One region of the Brenneria nigrifluens DSM 30175 genome, then DNA from elsewhere that is predicted to be linked to it. Evidence: predicted binding sites of a transcription regulator. Region 1 holds the regulator's gene; each other region holds the start of a gene.
What was found. Region 1 encodes PurR, which represses purine synthesis genes. Its sites were predicted from a motif close to CANGCAAACGTTTGCNTG; they were not measured.
Positions count from the first base shown of each region.

Region 2: epd (erythrose-4-phosphate dehydrogenase) is a predicted target of PurR. The motif match lies at 4,261-4,278, and genes of this name have one in related genera.
Region 3: rbsD (D-ribose pyranase) is a predicted target of PurR. The motif match lies at 2,259-2,276, and genes of this name have one in related genera.

Region 1 is NZ_CP034036.1:2,456,395-2,462,879, forward strand. It holds gene slyA (transcriptional regulator SlyA) at 1-253, opposite strand, end outside; gene EH206_RS11500 (DUF1289 domain-containing protein) at 424-663, opposite strand; gene gloA (lactoylglutathione lyase) at 908-1,315, shown strand; gene rnt (ribonuclease T) at 1,426-2,097, shown strand; gene EH206_RS11515 (Grx4 family monothiol glutaredoxin) at 2,204-2,554, opposite strand; gene EH206_RS11520 (C40 family peptidase) at 2,879-3,637, shown strand; gene cydH (cytochrome bd-I oxidase subunit CydH) at 3,734-3,823, opposite strand; gene purR (HTH-type transcriptional repressor PurR) at 4,192-5,208, shown strand; gene cfa (cyclopropane fatty acyl phospholipid synthase) at 5,821-6,485, shown strand, end outside.
Region 2 is NZ_CP034036.1:654,941-661,425, reverse strand. It holds gene mscS (small-conductance mechanosensitive channel MscS) at 1-425, opposite strand, end outside; gene fbaA (class II fructose-bisphosphate aldolase) at 560-1,636, opposite strand; gene pgk (phosphoglycerate kinase) at 1,761-2,924, opposite strand; gene epd (erythrose-4-phosphate dehydrogenase) at 2,997-4,013, opposite strand; gene tkt (transketolase) at 4,371-6,365, opposite strand.
Region 3 is NZ_CP034036.1:4,767,011-4,773,495, reverse strand. It holds gene qseC (quorum sensing histidine kinase QseC) at 1-667, opposite strand, end outside; gene qseB (quorum sensing response regulator transcription factor QseB) at 664-1,326, opposite strand; gene EH206_RS22410 (YgiW/YdeI family stress tolerance OB fold protein) at 1,551-1,955, shown strand; gene rbsD (D-ribose pyranase) at 2,291-2,710, shown strand; gene rbsA (ribose ABC transporter ATP-binding protein RbsA) at 2,718-4,223, shown strand; gene rbsC (ribose ABC transporter permease) at 4,231-5,199, shown strand; gene rbsB (ribose ABC transporter substrate-binding protein RbsB) at 5,225-6,115, shown strand; gene rbsK (ribokinase) at 6,190-6,485, shown strand, end outside.

The DNA of each region.
Region 1 (6,485 bases):
TGTCATGTGAGCACACATGTCTGGTAATCAAACCCTTATCTTCCAATTGATCCAGCGTTCGAACCAATGAAGGCTGCTCGATACCTATCGCTTTAGCCAGTTGAATCTGAGACTGACCGGGCGGAAGATGGTAGATATTATGTAGCGTCACCCAATGTGTTTGCGTCAGTTCCAGCGGTTTTAGCCGATGATCAATTAGTGCGCGCCAAACTCGCACCAAACGAGCTAAATCAGATCCTAGTGGCAATTCCATAAACTCTCCTTATAATTAGCATGCTAAGTTATGTCCCTGGATTGCAATCAACTCTGATTTATAGAAATGGAAAAATTATTTTTATTATTTTTGAATAATAGAATTCTATCAAATAAAGCTGTGGTAAAAACGATCTCGGACTTATTTTATTCAGTCGCCGTTAGATAGCATCAAAATAAAGACGGCTGCCGCGACTCCGCGGGCGACTCTGATTTCCCGCTGCGCAACCGGCGTTTCATTCGTTGCCGGCACAAACGCAGCACGTCCTGTTTCTGCACCTCACTCATCTGCCCCCAGGTGAAACGCTCATTGCGGCTGCGAAAACAACCGCGGCAAAAACCACGCTCATCGGACAGACAAACGCCACGGCAAGGATTGGGAACAGCAAAGAGTTCAAATTGCTCAGGCACCGCGCCTCCTTCTACTACCCCGTTTATTGAAGCCCCGATCGCTCTCGCTGGCAAGTCTTTGCTGACTGTAACAAGTAAAATAATTATATATCCATTATAATTCAAGGGGATTTTCCTACGTTATCATTCTGCTTGGCCGGCAATGACTTGGACTCGGCATATCTACAACGCTATACTTCTTATCCGTTAGCTTTTTTCGTCATGTTGCCGTTTATCACGGTAGCCAACCGAGGAAATTAAAATTATGCGCCTACTTCACACCATGCTGCGTGTTGGTGATTTACAACGCTCTATCGACTTTTATACCAACGTGTTAGGTATGCGCCTGCTGCGCACCAGTGAAAACGCGGAGTATAAATATACTCTGGCATTTGTCGGTTATACCGAGGAAAGCGAAGGCGCTGTCATCGAGCTGACTTATAACTGGGGCGTGGAGCGTTACGATCTGGGTAATGCGTATGGTCATATTGCTTTGGGAGTGGATGACGTGGCCGCCACCTGCGATCGCATTCGCCATGCGGGCGGAAATGTAACCCGCGAAGCCGGCCCGGTAAAAGGCGGCACCACGGTCATTGCGTTCGTTGAAGATCCGGACGGTTATAAAATCGAACTGATAGAAAAATCCCAATCCGGCCAGGGACTCGGCAATTGATCAATCTCGGCGGGCGACTGATTGGCGTCCGCCGGCTTCCCGCGCATACTGCATCTCTCGACAAAATTTGCCATAATACGCGCTGCATTCTGCTAAAGATTAAGAGACTAATGGCTGATAAAAATGACCTCAACGCCCTGAGCGGTCGTTTCCGCGGGTTTTACCCGGTGGTGATCGATGTTGAAACCGCCGGGTTTAACGCCAAAACCGATGCCTTGCTGGAAGTCGCAGCAATAACATTAAAAATGGACGCCGATGGTTGGTTGCAGCCGGATGAAACCCTACATTTCCACATTGAGCCTTTTGAGGGCGCAGTATTGGAACCCGCGGCCCTGGCGTTTAACGGCATCGATCCCGGCAACCCGTTACGTGGCGCGGTCAGCGAATACGAAGCCCTGCATGAGATATTCAAGGTCGTGCGCAAAGGATTGAAGGATCAGGGCTGCAACCGGGCCATTATCGTGGCGCATAACGCGACCTTTGATCATGGCTTTATCATGGCTGCCGCCGAGCGCTGCGGCCTTAAACGCAATCCCTTTCATCCTTTCGCCACTTTTGACACCGCCGCGCTTAGCGGGCTGGTCCTGGGACAAACCGTGCTTGCCAAAGCCTGTATCGCCGCGGGTATCGCTTTTGATTCCAGCCAGGCGCATTCCGCCCTCTATGACACCAATCAGACGGCGTTGCTCTTTTGTGAACTGGTCAACCGCTGGAAGCGGATGGGCGGATGGCCGATCGCGTTGGATGAAAACCAACCGGCCGCCGCCTCCGCGGCAAGCTAAGCAAGCTGGCAAAAAGAGAGGGCGGCTTTCGCTCCCCTCTCTTCGTTATACGGCAGGTTTCGTCATAAGGCAGGCATTGCGCTTATACACGCGGCTCCCGGCGGACTTATTCCTGATCTTGCTGCTGGGATTTGTATTTATCCGCCGTTTCTTTAATCAGCGGCTGCAGCTCGCCGCGCTGATACATTTCAATAATGATGTCGCAGCCGCCGACCAGCTCACCGTCGACCCACAGTTGGGGAAACGTCGGCCAGTTGGCATATTTGGGCAACTCGGCGCGAATATCCGGGTTCTGCAGGATATCGACATAGGCAAAACGTTCGCCACAAGCAGACAACGCCTGTACCGCCTGGGCGGAAAATCCGCAGCTTGGCAATTTAGGCGAACCTTTCATATACAGCAGAATCGGGTTTTCAGCGATCTGGCGCTGAATCTTTTCAATTGTCGTTGTCGTCATTCTCTTGCTTCCTTAACCTATAGGATGGCTAATTAACCATCTATCAGATGAGCCGTTACAGCGCCATCCACTCAAGGATATTGTACCGAGGGCGGCAGCCACAAAAAAACGCTATTTTTTATGTGGGTATATTTTCACCGCGGCACGGCCTTATTGGATGATAATTCACCGCGCCAGTGACGATAAATCCACCGAAAAAACCACCATTAACTTTTTTTCACTATTTTGTATGAAGAAAGGAGATATTCCCACTGTTTTATAATGTCGTTTTCGGGAATACTGTGCGTATCGGCGATTTAAGGACTATTACCGCTCGTTGCTATCATGCGCTTATTTACCGGCCTCTTTATATTATGTTTCAGCCACCTGTTGGTGAATTTGGCGCAGGCGGCCCCGTATACGCCGGATTTGGCGCCGCAAAAGAGTAAAAAAACGGCTACCGTCAAAGTCATTGCAACCGCCGATAACGCTAAAACCCCCCGCTCCACCAGACATAAACGGCAGCAGGCGCCGTCAAGAACGACGGGCAGTACGCCGGCGCTGGTTAAAAAAAACCTCAAAAAATTGCCGCCGGAAACCCGCCACAGGCTTTACTCCGCCCATTCCAAAACCAAAGCCGCGCGGCAAGACAAAACGGGAAAAGGATTGACGCTAAGCGAAGCGCATAAAAAACGCTTTCAACATGCCAAATTAACGGCGATGAATAAGCTGATGGGCCAGATGGGTAAACCTTATCGCTGGGGAGGGGCATCGCCGTTCACCGGCTTTGACTGCAGCGGTCTGGTTTATTACGCCTATAAAGACGTGGTCAAAATCGCTATCCCGCGCACGGCGAATGAAATGTACCACCTGCGCGATGCGGCGCCGATTAGCAAAAACGAGCTGGAAAGCGGCGATCTGGTGTTCTTCCGCATCAACAATCGCGGCGCGGCCGATCACGTTGGGGTTTATCTGGGAAACGGAAAATTCATTCAGTCGCCGCGTAGCGGCGCGGATATTCGTATTAGTAAACTGAGCGAAGATTACTGGCGGGAGCACTATGTCGGCGCACGCCGCGTGGTCACTCCCCAGACCGTTCGTTAACCGGCTAGGGGCCAACGCCTGCGCGGAGAGAATGCGGACAGGTTTTACGCTTTAAACCTGTCCGTGAAGATAAAAAAGAGACTCGGCCCAGGGCCGTTAATTCAGTACGGCGGCAAAGCTGAATATCAAGATCATCGCCAGCGCGCCGATGGTAGCCAGCAACGATATTTTCAGGTCAGTATCCATAGGCGTCTCCTTTTTCGCGCACACCAATTATCAAAAGAAAGTATCGACCGTCCAAACTTCAGGGTAAAACTGCGTATTGCGATTGACAGTCTTTCATAGTTTGAGAAAAAAATCTCATACCGGCGTCTCGCTAATAGTATAAATTACCGCTTCCACTTTAGTGGCAAATCGGACAAAATCCGCTGTCTGACGACAGGCCGCGTATGGGTGTATCGGTCGAAAAACGCCAGCCTTGCCCCTTCAGGTGTAACATTCGGCATTCTCCTTCTGAAACCCTGTTTTTATCTGGAAAGAGAACATTAAACGCAGGCAAACGATTAACAATATACTTACGACTGTAAGTAAGTCGCTTCAGGAGTCATTTTTACATGGCAACGATCAAAGATGTGGCAAAACGTGCTGGCGTTTCTACCACAACCGTATCGCACGTGATCAACAAAACACGTTTCGTCGCCGAAGAGACCAGGGCCGCCGTCAGGACGGCAATCAAGGAATTACACTATTCACCCAGTGCCGTCGCCCGCAGCCTTAAGGTCAATCACACCAAAACCATTGGTTTGCTGGCGACCTCAAGCGAAGCTCCCTACTTTGCTGAAATCATTGAAGCCGTCGAAAACAGCTGTTACGCCAAAGGTTACACGCTGATTTTGTGTAACTCACATAACAATCTCGATAAACAGCGCGCCTATCTTTCCATGCTGGCCCAAAAACGCGTCGATGGATTGCTGGTTATGTGCGCCGAATACCCGCCTGAATTGCTCAGCATGCTGAAAGACTATCGCAACATTCCGATGGTGGTCATGGACTGGGGGCAGGCCCACAGCGATTTTACCGATACCATTATTGATAACGCCTTTGAGGGCGGCTATATGGCGGGCCGCTACCTTATAGAGCGCGGCCATCGGGATATCGGCGCCATTCCCGGCATTCAGGAACGGAATACCGGCAGCGGGCGCTATCTTGGATTTTTAAAAGCGCTGAACGACGCCAATATTCAGATTCATGATGAATGGATCGTGCAGGGAGATTTCGAGCCTGAATCCGGCTATAAGGCGATGCATCAGATTCTGGCGCAAAAACACCGGCCGACGGCGGTGTTCTGCGGCGGAGATATTATGGCTATGGGGGCAATCTGCGCCGCCGATGAGCTGGGGCTGCGCGTTCCCCAGGATATTTCGGTCATCGGATACGACAATATCCGCCATTCCCGCTTTTTCACCCCGGCGCTGACCACCATCCATCAGCCTAAAGAACGGCTGGGGCAATCGGCTTTCGCCATGTTGCTGGACCGCATCACCAGCAAGAGGGAAGACGCACAGACCATTGAGGTACACCCCGCCCTTATCGAACGCCGTTCCGTGGCCGACGGCCCATTCCGCGATTAACGACGTTACTCCTGAGAACGGAAACGCGCGCCACGCCAACAATGCTTCGGCCAATTTATACTTGTACCTTGGCCGAAGCAGTCATAAACTGAACAGCAGTTTTTAGCACGACAATCATAATTTTTACCCTAAATAATTCGAGTTGCAGGAAGGCGGCAAGGGAAGGACAAATTCGTCGGGAACGAATTTGACCAGCTAACGGCTGGCCTGCGGTGAGAGACAGGATGTCTCTCATTTAATCCCGATGAGCTTACTCAAGTAAGTGATTCGGGTGACTGACAAATCTGCCTGGAGCAGATTTGAACGCTGCTTGCAGCGGCCCCAACGGGGTGAGGCCCAGGGAGGGGCCGAGTAATGCAGCCAACGCATCTGCAGCTTGAAGTATGACGGGTATATATTTAATTCACTATCCTTTGAGCGTTAAGCGCATAGGGAGTTTGCGTATTTATCTTAGGATGAGTGCCTCTACGTGTTTGCGTACCGGCTTTTTTCTCTTCATTTTCCTCTGATATTCGGAGAGTAGACGATGGGTGATCCCACCGATACCGATTGGTAATAATTGTCTATGCTTTCCTTGCGGGTGTTTCGCGAGCAGCAAGGTAGGGAGAAATTATGAGTTCATCATGTGTAGAGGATGTCGAGGAACTGGGCCGTCATCATACGTCATGGTCCCGGATTGTGCGTGAAATGCTGGACATGGCCGATGTAAAAATCAACGGTTCCCGCCCTTTTGATATCAAGGTCAAGAATCCTGATTTTTTTAAACGCGTATTGCGTGAAGGATCATTGGGATTGGGTGAAAGTTATATGGATGGCTGGTGGGAATGTGAGCGGCTGGACGTTTTTTTTCATCGCATACTACGCGCCGGACTGGATGAAAAAATACCTCAGCACCTGAAAGATATTTTGCGCGTCGCCGCCGCACGGCTGATGAATCTGCAATCCAAAAAACGCGCCTGGATAGTCGGCGAAGCGCACTATGATCTAGGTAATGACTTGTTTTCGCTGATGCTGGACCCCTATATGCAGTACTCCTGCGGCTACTGGAAACAGGCATCCACCCTGGAGCAGGCGCAGGAAGACAAACTGGAGATGATCTGCGAAAAGCTGCAGCTTCAGCCAGGAATGACGCTGCTGGATATCGGCTGCGGCTGGGGCGGATTGGCGGAATTCGCCGCACGCCGGTACGGCGTCTCCGTTTGCGGCGTCACTATTTCCAAAGAACAGCAAAAATTAGCCCAGCAGCGCTGCCAGGATCTGGACGTCACGATTTTGCT
Region 2 (6,485 bases), 1.8 Mb from region 1:
GTACCGGCAATACCGCCCAGATCGACCCACTCGCCAACCCGAAAAGGCCGGAATGTCACCAGCAGCACGCCGGCCGCAAAGTTTGCCAGCGACCCTTGCAGGGCCAAACCAACGGCCAGACCCGCCGCACCCAGCACCGCGATAACCGATGCCGTTTGTACGCCGACCCGGCTCAATACGGCAATCAGCGTAAACGCGATAATGCCGTAGCGCACCAGCGCCGCAAGGAAATCGGCCACCGTTGAATCAATAGAACGGCTCACCAGCAGGCGATTCAGCGTTCCGGACAGGATTCGGGCGATAACCAGACCTACAATCAGGATCAGCAATGCGGCGACGATATTAACAACGTACTGCAACAAGACATCCTGGTGGCTGACCAGCCAGCCGGTCGCCTGTTCTACACCAACGTTCAGTTCTTCCATTTAATAACTCCTGTTTCTTGCGCTCTCTGACTGAGCATCACTTTCACACCAAAAACCGCAATCAGCGGCGAAATCTGTACCTATAAAATAAGGCCCCCGTAGGGGCCTTAGCGATAAACCTTTAAGAATCTTAGTTAAAGAACGTCAATAGCGTTCAGTTCTTTAAAGGCTTTTTCTAAACGCGCAACCATTGTGGCCTGTGCGGCGCGCAGCCATGCGCGCGGATCGTAGTATTTCTTGTTCGGCTTTTCAGCGCCTTCCGGGTTGCCCAACTGGGCCTGCAGATACCCTTCGTTTTTCTTGTAGTACTGCAGAATACCTTCCCAAGTCGCCCACTGGGTATCAGTGTCGATGTTCATCTTGACGACGCCGTAACCCACCGCCTCTTCAATTTCCGCGGCAGAAGAACCGGAACCGCCGTGAAATACAAAGTTCAGACTGTTGTGCGGCAGGTTGTATTTTTCCGAGACGTAATCCTGCGAGTTACGCAGAATTTTTGGCGTCAGTTGAACGTTGCCCGGCTTGTAAACGCCGTGCACGTTGCCGAATGACGCGGCGATAGTGAAGCGCGGGCTGATGGCACTCAGTTTTTCATAGGCATAAGCCACGTCTTCCGGCTGAGTGTACAGCGCGGAGTTATCCAGATGGCTGTTGTCCACGCCGTCTTCTTCACCGCCGGTACAGCCGAGTTCAATCTCCAGCGTCATACCCAGTTTCGCCATGCGAACCAGATATTTGCTGGAGATTTCAATATTTTCTTCCAGAGACTCTTCAGACAGATCGATCATGTGGGAAGAGAACAGCGGCTTACCGGTGGCGGCAAAATGTTTTTCACCGGCATCCAGCAGCCCGTCCAGCCACGGCAGCAATTTTTTGGCGCAGTGGTCGGTGTGCAGAATAACCGGCACGCCGTAGTGTTCCGCCAGCTGATGCACGTGGTGCGCGCCGGAAATCGCACCCAGGATAGCCGCCTGCTGGCCTTCCGCCTTCAGGCCTTTACCCGCGATAAATGCCGCACCGCCGTTAGAGAATTGAACGATCACCGGCGCGCGTACTTTGGCTGCGGCTTCCAGCACGGCATTAATTGAGTCGGTGCCGACGCAGTTTACTGCCGGCAGGGCGAATTTGTTTTCTTTCGCTACTGCGAAAACTTTCTGAACATCATCACCAGTGATGACACCAGGTTTTACGAAATCAAAAATTTTAGACATGTTACGCGTCCCGTTTCGTTGGCCGTGGGGGGTTAAAAAAATCTATCGTTAAATCGATAGCCGTCCCGACACCACTGACGGGACGACCAGGGTTGAGGCAGTGAACCGAGCTCAACCTAAAGCGTTACTGTTTCGCACGTTCTTCCAGCATAACAACCGCTGGCAGTTTTTTCCCTTCGACGAACTCCAGGAAAGCGCCGCCGCCGGTAGAAATATAGGAAATTTTATCGGCAATACCAAACAGGTCGATCGCCGCCAGCGTGTCGCCGCCGCCGGCGATGGAAAACGCATCGCTTTCGGCAATGGCTCTGGCGACAATCTCGGTGCCTTTACGGAAATTCGGGAATTCAAATACGCCTACCGGGCCATTCCACAGAATGGTTTTGGCGTTTTTCAGAATGTCCGCCAGACGTTCGGCGGAAACGTCGCCCAGGTCCAGAATCTGTTCATCGTCTTTAATCGCGGTGACGGATTTCAGAGTGGCCGCGGCGGTTTCGGAGAATTCCGTCGCTACGCGGACATCGCTCGGCACCGGAATATCACAGGTTTCCAGCAGTTTTTTCGCTTCGGGGATCAGGTCCGCTTCGTACAGGGATTTACCCACGTTATGACCCTGGGCCGCAACGAAGGTATTGGCAATACCGCCGCCGACAATCAGTTGGTCGGCGATTTTGGACAGGGAGTCAAGCACGGTCAGCTTGGTGGAAACTTTTGAACCGCCGACGATGGCCACCATCGGACGCGCCGGGTTACCCAGCGCCTTACCCAATGCTTCCAGTTCATTTGACAGCAGCGGGCCGGCGCAGGCGACGGGGGCGAATTTACCCACGCCGTGGGTGGAAGCCTGAGCGCGGTGCGCGGTGCCGAAAGCGTCCATCACAAATACATCGCACAGCGCGGCATATTTTTTGGCCAACACTTCGTCGTCTTTCTTCTCACCTTTGTTGAAGCGTACGTTTTCCAGAACGACCAGCTCGCCTTCCGCAACGTCTACGCCATCGAGATAATCTTTTGCCAGACGAACCGGGGAAGACAATTTCTCTTTCAGGTAATCGACCACCGGCTGCAGAGAAAACTCTTCGTTGTATTCTCCTTCGGTCGGACGTCCCAGGTGGGAAGTCACCATCACGCGGGCGCCCTGTTTCAGCGCGCTTTCGATGGTCGGCAGAGAAGCGCGGATACGCGCATCAGACGTCACTTTACCCTCTTTTACCGGCACGTTCAGATCCGAGCGGATCAGTACACGTTTGCCGGCCAGATCCAGATCGGTCATCTTAATTACAGACATGGTGAATCCTCTTGTTGATTCTCTTTTAAAGTTGCTTGAGCGAGGTATCGATCGCCGACCAATACCCTCGTACTAGAAACCGCAGGTCGCCATCGCCCGGGTTGTATCCAACATCCGGTTGGCAAAACCCCATTCGTTATCGCACCAGACCAGCGTTTTAATCAGATGCTGACCACTGACCCGCGTCTGCGTGCCATCAACGATGGCACTGTGGGGATCGTGGTTAAAATCGGCCGAAACCAACGGCAATTCGGTATAATCAACTATACCACGAAATGCCCCATGCGCTGATTCTTGAAATAGTACGTTGATTTCATTAACATTTACCGCTTTTTTTACGCTAACGCTTAAATCGATCGCCGTGACGTTAATCGTCGGCACCCGAACGGATATCGCCTCAAAACGATCGACGAACTGCGGGAAAATCCGCGTTATCCCCACCGCCAGTTTGGTATCCACCGGAATAATGGACTGGCTGGCGGCGCGGGTACGCCGCAGATCGTGATGATAGGCGTCAATCACCGGCTGATCGTTCATCGACGAGTGGATCGTCGTTACCGTGCCATTTTCAATACCAAACGCGTCATCCAACAGTTTAATAATGGGAATAATACAGTTGGTGGTGCAGGATGCATTCGACACGATACGGTGTTCGGCTTGTAAATTCTGATGATTGACGCCGAACACCACGGTGGCATCCAGATCGGGCGTTCCAGGGTGCGAAAAAAGCACCTTCTTCGCCCCCGCGGCCAGATGCGCTTCGCCGTCTTCACGGCTGCCATATACCCCGCTGCAATCCAGCACCACGTCAACGCCGAGCTCACGCCAGGGCAACTGCTGGATATCGGCCTGATGCAACAGTCGGATACAATCCTCTCCGACATACAGTTGATCGCATTCCTGACGAACATCCCAGGAGAAACGTCCGTGGCTGGAGTCATACTTGAGCAGGTGGGCGATCCCCTCTGCGCTTGCCAGTTCGTTGATGGCTACCACCGCAATTTCCGCCCGGCGGCCCGACTCGTACAGCGCACGCAGAACATTGCGGCCAATTCGGCCAAAACCGTTTATCGCAATACGGATCGTCATGGAACTTCCTGTGTTTTGGTGGTCGCGTCAAGCTCATAGGATAGTCAGTACGCCACAAGGAATAAACCGCTTCTTGTGCTTCCTGACCCTCCGCGCCGCTTCCCTCTGGAAGATGGCCCGATAGCGGCTGATAAAATGCAACCAACATCACAACTGAAACGCTTCAGCTAGCATAAACGAATTAGCCTGCAAAAGAAATATTCTCACTAGGCGGGTGCCAGAAGAGTGACGCACGTCATATTTCTACCTGGCAAACGGCGGGCTGGAAGGTGGTGGAGCGGCAGAAACGAAACAACCAGCAAAAAGCCGCCAGATCGCTCTGGCGGCCCAGATGGCGGCTATCGCCCGGTGCGGAATTTACTGCAACAACGCCTTAGCCTTCGTCACCACGTTATCCACGGTGAAACCGAACTCTTCAAACAGCAGCTCCGCCGGAGCGGACTCGCCGAAGCTCGTCATCCCGACAATCGCGCCGTTCAGGCCGACATACTTGTACCAGTAGTCCGCAATGCCCGCTTCGATCGCCACGCGCGCCGTCACCGCCTGCGGCAGCACCGCTTCACGGTAGGCCGCATCCTGCTTGTCGAACGCGTCGGTGGAAGGCATCGATACCACGCGCACCTTGCGCCCTTCCGCCGTCAGTTTGTCATAGGCGCCCACCGCCAGTTCGACTTCGGAACCGGTGGCAATCAGGATCACGTCCGGCTGGCCGCCGCTGTCTTTCAACACATAGGCGCCTTTCGCCACATCGGCCAGCTGCTGGGCGGTACGCTCCTGCTGAGCCAGATTCTGACGCGACAGTATCAACGCCGTCGGACCGTCCTGGCGCTCAATGGCATATTTCCACGCCACCGCGGTTTCCACCTGATCCGCCGGACGCCAGGCGCTCAGGTTGGGCGTCACCCGCAGGCTGGCCAACTGCTCCACGGGCTGGTGCGTCGGGCCGTCTTCGCCAAGGCCGATGGAGTCATGGGTATAAACGTAAATGCTGCGGATTTTCATCAGCGCCGCCATACGCACCGCATTACGGGCGTATTCCACAAACATCAGGAACGTGGCGGTATAGGGAATAAAGCCGTCGTGCAGCGCGATACCGTTGGCAATCGCCGTCATGCCGAATTCACGCACGCCGTAGTGGATATAGTTGCCCGCATGGTCTTTATCCAGCGATTTGGAGCCGGACCAGATGGTCAGGTTGCTCGGCGCCAGATCGGCGGAACCGCCGAGGAATTCCGGCAGCAGTTTACCGTAGGCTTCCAGCGCGTTCTGCGAGGCTTTACGGCTGGCGATCTTCGCCGGGGTCGCCTGCAACTGCTCAATGAATTTCTGCGCGTCGGCCTGCCAGTTATCCGGCAGGGCGCCGTCGGTACGGCGCTTGAATTCCGCGGCCAGTTCCGGGTAAGCGCTGGCATAGGCGGCAAAGAGCTCATCCCAGGCGGCTTCTTTGCGCTGACCGGCGGCTTTCGCATCCCACTCGGCGTAAATCTCCGCGGGAATGTCAAACGGCGGGTACTTCCATCCCAGCTGTTCGCGAGACGCGGCGACCTCGCCGTCGCCCAGCGGCGCGCCGTGGGAATCGTGCGTGCCGGCCTTGTTCGGCGAACCGAAACCAATCACGGTTTTACACATCAGCAGCGACGGCTTGTCGGTCACCAGCCGGGCCTCGCTGATAGCGCGCTTGACGGCGTCCGCATCGTGTCCGTCCACGCCGCGTACCACATGCCAGCCGTAAGACTCAAAACGCGCGGCGGTGTCGTCGGTAAACCAGCCCTCGACATGGCCGTCGATAGAGATGCCGTTGTCATCATAAAACGCGGTCAGTTTGCCCAGTTTCATGTTGCCCGCCAGCGAGCTGACTTCGTGGGAAATCCCTTCCATCATGCAGCCATCGCCCAGGAAGACATAGGTATGATGGTCGACAATCTCGTGGCCGGGACGGTTAAACTGCGCCGCCAGCGTACGTTCGGCAATCGCCATGCCGACCGCGTTGGCGATGCCCTGCCCCAGCGGCCCGGTGGTGGTTTCCACCCCGGCGGTGTAGCCGTACTCCGGATGGCCGGGGGTTTTGGAATGCAACTGGCGGAAATTTTTCAACTCTTCAATAGGCAGGTCGTAACCGGTAAGGTGCAGCAGGCTGTAAATCAGCATGGAAGCATGGCCGTTGGACAGCACGAAGCGGTCGCGGTTAGCCCAGTGCGGGTTGGCGGGGTTATGGTTAAGGTAATCACGCCACAGGACTTCGGCGATATCCGCCATACCCATCGGTGCGCCCGGATGACCGGATTTGGCCTTTTGCACCGCATCCATGCTCAGCGCACGAATAGCATTGGCAAGTTCTTTACGAGAGGACATGCTTTACTCCAGATCGGATTGAACAGATGCCTTGACAGGCATATGGTATACTAATCAATACGTTAGCTAATAAAGACAAAGAAAAGATGACTATAAATGTACATTAAAATCAAGGTGAAT
Region 3 (6,485 bases), 2.3 Mb from region 1:
GTTCATTCACCAGCGGGCGCACTTCCTGCGGAACGGCATGGGTATCCAGCGGGGCGTCGTCCTCCGGCGGACGCCGGCGAAGCTGCGTGGCGAGGCGTTTCAGCGGCGACAGTTCGCGGGAAACCAGCCAGAACATCAACAGCAGCATAACCGGCAGGGCAAACAGCCAGGGCAGGAGGTTGGTTTTTACCAGCCCCAGCGCCATATCCTGACGGTACTCCCACTCCTGGCCTACCACCACCACATAACGATTATCCGCCGTCGCCAGCCATACCATGCGCCACCGGTCGTTATCATCGCGCAGCCTGCCGTTGGTGAAGCCGTTTTGCGCGTAGTCGAAGATAAAATCTTTGCCGTTCTCGCCGTCGTTCAGCGCCATCCGGCCGTCGCGGGTAAAAATGGCGAAGGCCAGCGCGTCGTCCTCCTGTTCCCCGCGCCTTTCGCGCACCAGGCTTTTGGTTTTCGGCAGGGAGGGGGAATCCACCTCGATTTCATCCGGATGCATGGTGGCCAGCCGCTTGGCGAACAGCATCTGCTGGGTATCGAACAGCTCGTTGATATGCTCGCGGGTTTGATGCCACGACAGGATCCCGGCGGCGCCCCAGCAAAGCAGCGTCAGCAGAACAAAACCGGCGATCAGCCGTAAACGCAGGCTGAGGCGCGTCATGGCGCCGCTCCCAGAATATAGCCGACGCCGTGCACCGTGCGGATAAATTCGCTGCCCAGTTTTTTACGCAGGTGGTGAATATGCACTTCCACGGCGTTGCTGGAAACGTCGTCGTCCCATCCGTAGAGCTTTTCTTCCAACTGCGAACGGGTCAGCACCCGCTGGGGGTTCATCAGGAACAGCTCAAGCAGCGCCAGCTCGCGGGATTTAAGCGCCACCGGTTGATTATTGCAGGTAACGGTGCGGGAACCCGGTTCAAGGGATACCGCGCCGTGGGTCAGCGTGGGCTGTAATTGACCGTGCCGGCGGCGGATTAACGCCTGCAGGCGCGCGGCAACTTCCGCCAGAGCAAAAGGTTTGCACAGATAGTCGTCGGCGCCCGACTGCAGGCCGGCAACGCGCTGTTCCAGCGCGTCCCGCGCGGTGAGGATCAATACCGGCTCATCTTGTCCGTCCTTACGCCACTGGCGCAGGATATCCAGCCCGTCTATTTCCGGCAGACTCAAATCAAGGATCGCGGCGTCATAGGGGGCGGCTTGCAGCGCGATCAGCCCGGCTTTGCCCTGCATAAACCAGTCAACGCTAAAGCCCAGCTTAATCAGTCCGGCCTTGATGCCGTCGCCAATCAGACGATCGTCTTCTATCAACAGTATTCTCATCACCGCCCACCCTATTTGTATACAATGATGTTATACGGTTTAACGCGCCGGATTGACAACCGGAAAAACCATAAACGGGTGGTGATCCACAGGATTAATAAATATAAGAGAAACTGAACTATACTTAAGATTCTGTTAAGAACATTTTGTTTAACTCGTCGCGTCAGACAAACAACGCGCAGTTTTACTGCACGACGACAAGAGATAAATAAGGAAAAGATGCTATGAAAAAGACAGCCGCTGTATTTGCTATCGCTGCGTTATGTTCCGCGCCGGTTTTCGCCGCCCAAAGCGGCGGAGGATTTTTGGACCCGAACGCCAAAACGACGCAACATCAGCCTGCCCAGGGCGGGTTTTCAAACCCTAACGGCAGCGTAACCACGGTAGCAAAAGCGAAAGATCTGAAAGATGACAGCTGGGTGACGCTGCGCGGCAACATCGAGCAGCGCGTCGGCGATGAGGATTATCTGTTCCGAGACGAGACGGGCACCATCACGGTTGAAATCGATGATAAATACTGGAACGGACAGACCATATCGCCGCAGGACAAAGTTGAACTGCAAGGCGAGCTCGACAAGGGCTTTAACTCGGCCGAGCTGGATGTCAAACAGGTGAAGAAAATCCAGTAATCGCCCGCTGATGCCCATCGTTTAAAAATCGGCAAACGGGGGATAAGGGAACCCATTCCCTGTTTCCCCTGATGCTTCGCCAACGCTTTCCATTTGATGCAACCTTTTCAGATTATTGACAAATTTCGTTATTAAGGAGAGCGTGGCGAGGGGCCGAGTATCTCAAGCTTACAGACTACTCTATAAATAATCTCGTCCGGCATTCGCCGTTTTATTTTCCCGCCAACGAAACGTTTCGATAACGATCACATTTTTGTAATCTTCTCTTTGCCTTTCCGCGTTATCTCTTTCTACAATCATCACCAGCGAAACGTTTCGCTGGCGAGATAAAGAACATGAAAAAAGCGGTATTACTACATTCTGAGGTTTCTGCGCTTATTTCCCGGCTGGGGCATACCGATCGGCTGGTTATCGGCGACGCCGGTTTACCTATCCCCGATACCACTACCCGTATCGATCTGGCGTTAACCCACAACGTGCCGACTTTTTTACAGGTGGTTGCGGCGGTAACCAGCGAGATGCAGGTCGAAGCGGCGATCCTGGCGCAGGAAATTATCGAAAAAAATCCACAACTTCATAAAGCGTTACTTGATCAGTTGAAACAACTTGAGCTGAACCAGGGAAACTCCATTGAAGTGCATTATGTCAGTCATGAAGATTTTAAGATCCAAAGCGGAAAAAGCCGGGCGGTCATTCGCAGCGGGGAATGTTCCCCGTATGCCAATGTCATCCTTTGCGCCGGCGTAACGTTCTGAGGAATCGATGCAACCTTTACTGCAACTGCAAGGAATCAATAAGGCGTTTCCCGGCGTTAAGGCGCTTTCCGGCGCCGCATTGAACGTTTACCCGGGGAAAGTCATGGCGCTGGTGGGGGAGAATGGCGCCGGCAAGTCCACCATGATGAAGGTGTTGACCGGCATCTATAACAAAGACGCCGGCAGCGTGCGTTTTCTGGGAAACGAAGTGGATTTCAGCGGTCCCAAAGCCTCCCAGGAAGCGGGGATCGGCATTATCCATCAGGAGCTTAACCTGATCCCCCAACTGACGATCGCGGAAAACATCTTTCTCGGCCGTGAATTTACCAACCGTTTTGGCCGCATCGACTGGAAAAAGATGTATCAGGAAGCGGACAAACTGCTGAAGCGGCTTAATCTGCGCTATGACAGCCGGCGCACGGTGGCGGAACTGTCGATTGGCGATCAGCAAATGGTGGAAATCGCCAAGGTGCTGAGCTTTGAATCGAAAGTCATCATTATGGATGAACCCACCGATGCTTTGACCGATACCGAAACCGCGTCGTTATTCAGCGTAATTAAAGAGCTACAGGCCGAGGGGCGCGGCATTGTCTATATTTCCCACCGTCTGAAAGAAATTTTCGAAATATGCGACGACGTCACCGTGTTCCGCGACGGTCAGTTTATCGGCGAACGCACGGTCAGTGAGCTGCAGGAAGAACGGCTGATTGAAATGATGGTGGGGCGCAAGCTTGAAGAGCAATATCCGCGCCTGAACCAGGCGCCGGGAGCGGTTCGCCTGCTGGTGAAAAATCTTTCCGGGCCGGGCGTGGATGACGTCAGCTTTACCGTACGCAAAGGGGAAATTCTTGGCGTGGCGGGGCTGATGGGCGCCGGACGCACCGAGTTGATGAAGATCCTTTACGGCGCGCTGCCGCGCACGGCGGGCTACGTGGCGCTGGACGGCCGCGAAGTGGTAACCCGCAGGCCGCAGGATGGCCTGGCGAACGGCATTGTTTATATTTCCGAAGACCGCAAACGCGACGGGCTGGTATTAGGCATGTCGGTTAAAGAGAACATGTCGTTAACCGCGCTGCGCTACTTCAGCCGTCGCGGCGGGCGGCTTAAGCATCCCGAAGAGCAGCTGGCGGTGGGCGATTTTATCCGTCTGTTCAATATCAAAACCCCGTCCATGGAACAGCCTATCGGGCTGCTGTCCGGCGGGAATCAGCAAAAAGTCGCCATCGCCCGCGGCTTGATGACCCGCCCTAACGTACTGATTCTCGATGAGCCGACGCGCGGGGTCGACGTGGGAGCGAAGAAAGAAATTTATCAGTTAATCAATCAGTTCAAACAAGAAGGGCTGAGCATCATACTGGTGTCGTCCGAAATGCCCGAAGTATTGGGAATGAGCGATCGCGTAATCGTGATGCACGAAGGTCGTTTAAGCGGTGAATTTTCCATTGAGCAAGCTACCCAGGAAGCGCTGATGGCCGCGGCCGTTGGTAAGCAATACGGCGTAAAGCAGGAGTAAGTCAGACATGAGTTCCCAATCTATCGCGGCAAAGCGCTGGTTCAGCAAAGAGTGGCTATTGGAGCAGAAATCACTGATTGCCCTGCTGATCCTTATTGCGGTGGTGTCCGCCATGAGCCCCAACTTTTTCACCCTGAACAATTTGTTCAATATTCTGCAGCAAACCTCGGTGAACGCCATTATGGCCGTGGGAATGACCCTGGTCATTCTTACCTCCGGCATCGATCTTTCCGTCGGGTCTTTGCTGGCGCTGACCGGCGCGGTCGCCGCCTCGATTGTCGGCCTTGAGGTTAATGCGCTGTTGGCGGTTTTCGGGGCGCTGGCGCTGGGCGCGCTTATCGGCGCCGGAACCGGCGTCATTGTGTCCAAAGGCAAGGTTCAGGCGTTTATCGCCACGCTGGTGATGATGCTGCTGCTGCGCGGCGTCACCATGGTTTACACCAACGGCAGCCCGATCAACACCGGCTTTTCCGATGTGGCGGACGCTTTCGGCTGGTTCGGCATCGGCCGTCCGCTAGGCATTCCGACGCCGATCTGGATTATGGCCGTGGTATTTGCGGCGGTCTGGTACATGCTGCATCACACCCGGTTAGGCCGATATATTTACGCGCTGGGCGGGAATGAGTCCGCCACCCGGCTGTCCGGCATCAGCGTGGATAAAATCAAAATCATCGTCTATTCCCTGTGCGGGCTGCTGTCCGCCCTGGCGGGAATTATCGAAGTGGCCCGTTTATCGTCGGCGCAGCCTACCGCCGGAACCGGCTACGAGCTTGACGCCATCGCCGCCGTGGTGCTGGGGGGCACCAGCCTCGCCGGCGGCAAAGGACGTATCGTCGGCACGCTGATTGGCGCGCTGATCCTTGGCTTTCTTAATAACGGACTGAATTTGTTGGGGGTTTCCTCTTACTACCAGATGATCGTCAAAGCAGTCGTCATTTTGCTGGCGGTTCTGGTGGATAACAAAAGCAGTAAATAACCTTTATTCACACAGGAATTGCGCTATGAATATGAAAAAGCTGGCTACTCTGGTTTCCGCCGTTGCGCTGAGTGCGACCGTCAGCGCGAATGCATTAGCCAAAGGTACGATTGCCCTGGTGGTATCAACATTGAACAACCCGTTCTTTGTGGCAATGAAAGACGGGGCGCAGAAGGAAGCCGACAAGCTGGGCTATAACCTGGTGGTGCTGGATTCCCAGAACAACCCGGCTAAAGAGCTGGCCAACGTTCAGGATCTGACGGTTCGCGGCACCAAAGTGTTGCTGATTAACCCCACCGACTCCGACGCGGTAGGCAACGCCATCAAGCTGGCCAATCAGGCGAAAATCCCGGTAATTACGCTCGATCGCGTGGCCAGCAGCGGTGAAGTGGTTAGTCACGTTGCTTCTGATAACGCTTTCGGCGGTAAAGTCGCCGGCGATTTTATTGCCAAAAAGGCGGGTGAAGGCGCCAAGGTCATCCAGCTGGAAGGGATTGCCGGCACCTCCGCGGCGCGTGAGCGCGGGGCGGGCTTTATAAAATCCGCCGAAAAGAACAAATTCGCCATTCTGGCCAGCCAACCCGCCGACTTCGATCGAACCAAGGGGCTGAACGTGATGCAGAACCTGTTGACCGCGCATCCTGACGTGCAGGCGGTGTTCGCCCAGAATGACGAAATGGCGCTCGGCGCGCTGCGGGCGCTGCAAACCGCAGGTAAAACCGATGTGCTGGTGGTCGGGTTTGACGGCACGGAGGACGGCGTAAAGGCCGTTGAGTCGGGTAAACTGGCGGCAACGGTGGCGCAGCGTCCCGATCAGATCGGCGTCATCGGCGTTGAAACCGCTGATAAGGCGCTGAAAGGTGAGAAAATACAGGCCATTATCCCGGTTGATCTGAAATTGGTAACCAAACAGTAAAAAAATAAAGAATAGCAGGGCGAGCGCCGCCGCACCCGCGGCGGCGCATAATAAACATGTTGGAATGCGGCGCAATGAAAACGGGCAAGCTGGTGGTGCTGGGCAGTATTAATGCTGACCATATTCTCAATCTGGAGCAGTTTCCCCGTTCCGGTGAAACGGTGATCGGGAAACAATATCGTATCGCTTTCGGCGGAAAAGGCGCCAATCAGGCGGTGGCGGCGGGCCGTAGCGGCGCGGATATCTCGTTTATCGCCTGCGTCGGCGATGATGATATCGGGGCGCGCATTCGCCGGCAGCTATCCGACGATGGTATTGATGTGTCGGCGGTGGAAGCCGTCGCCGGCGAAACCACCGGCGTGGCCTTGAT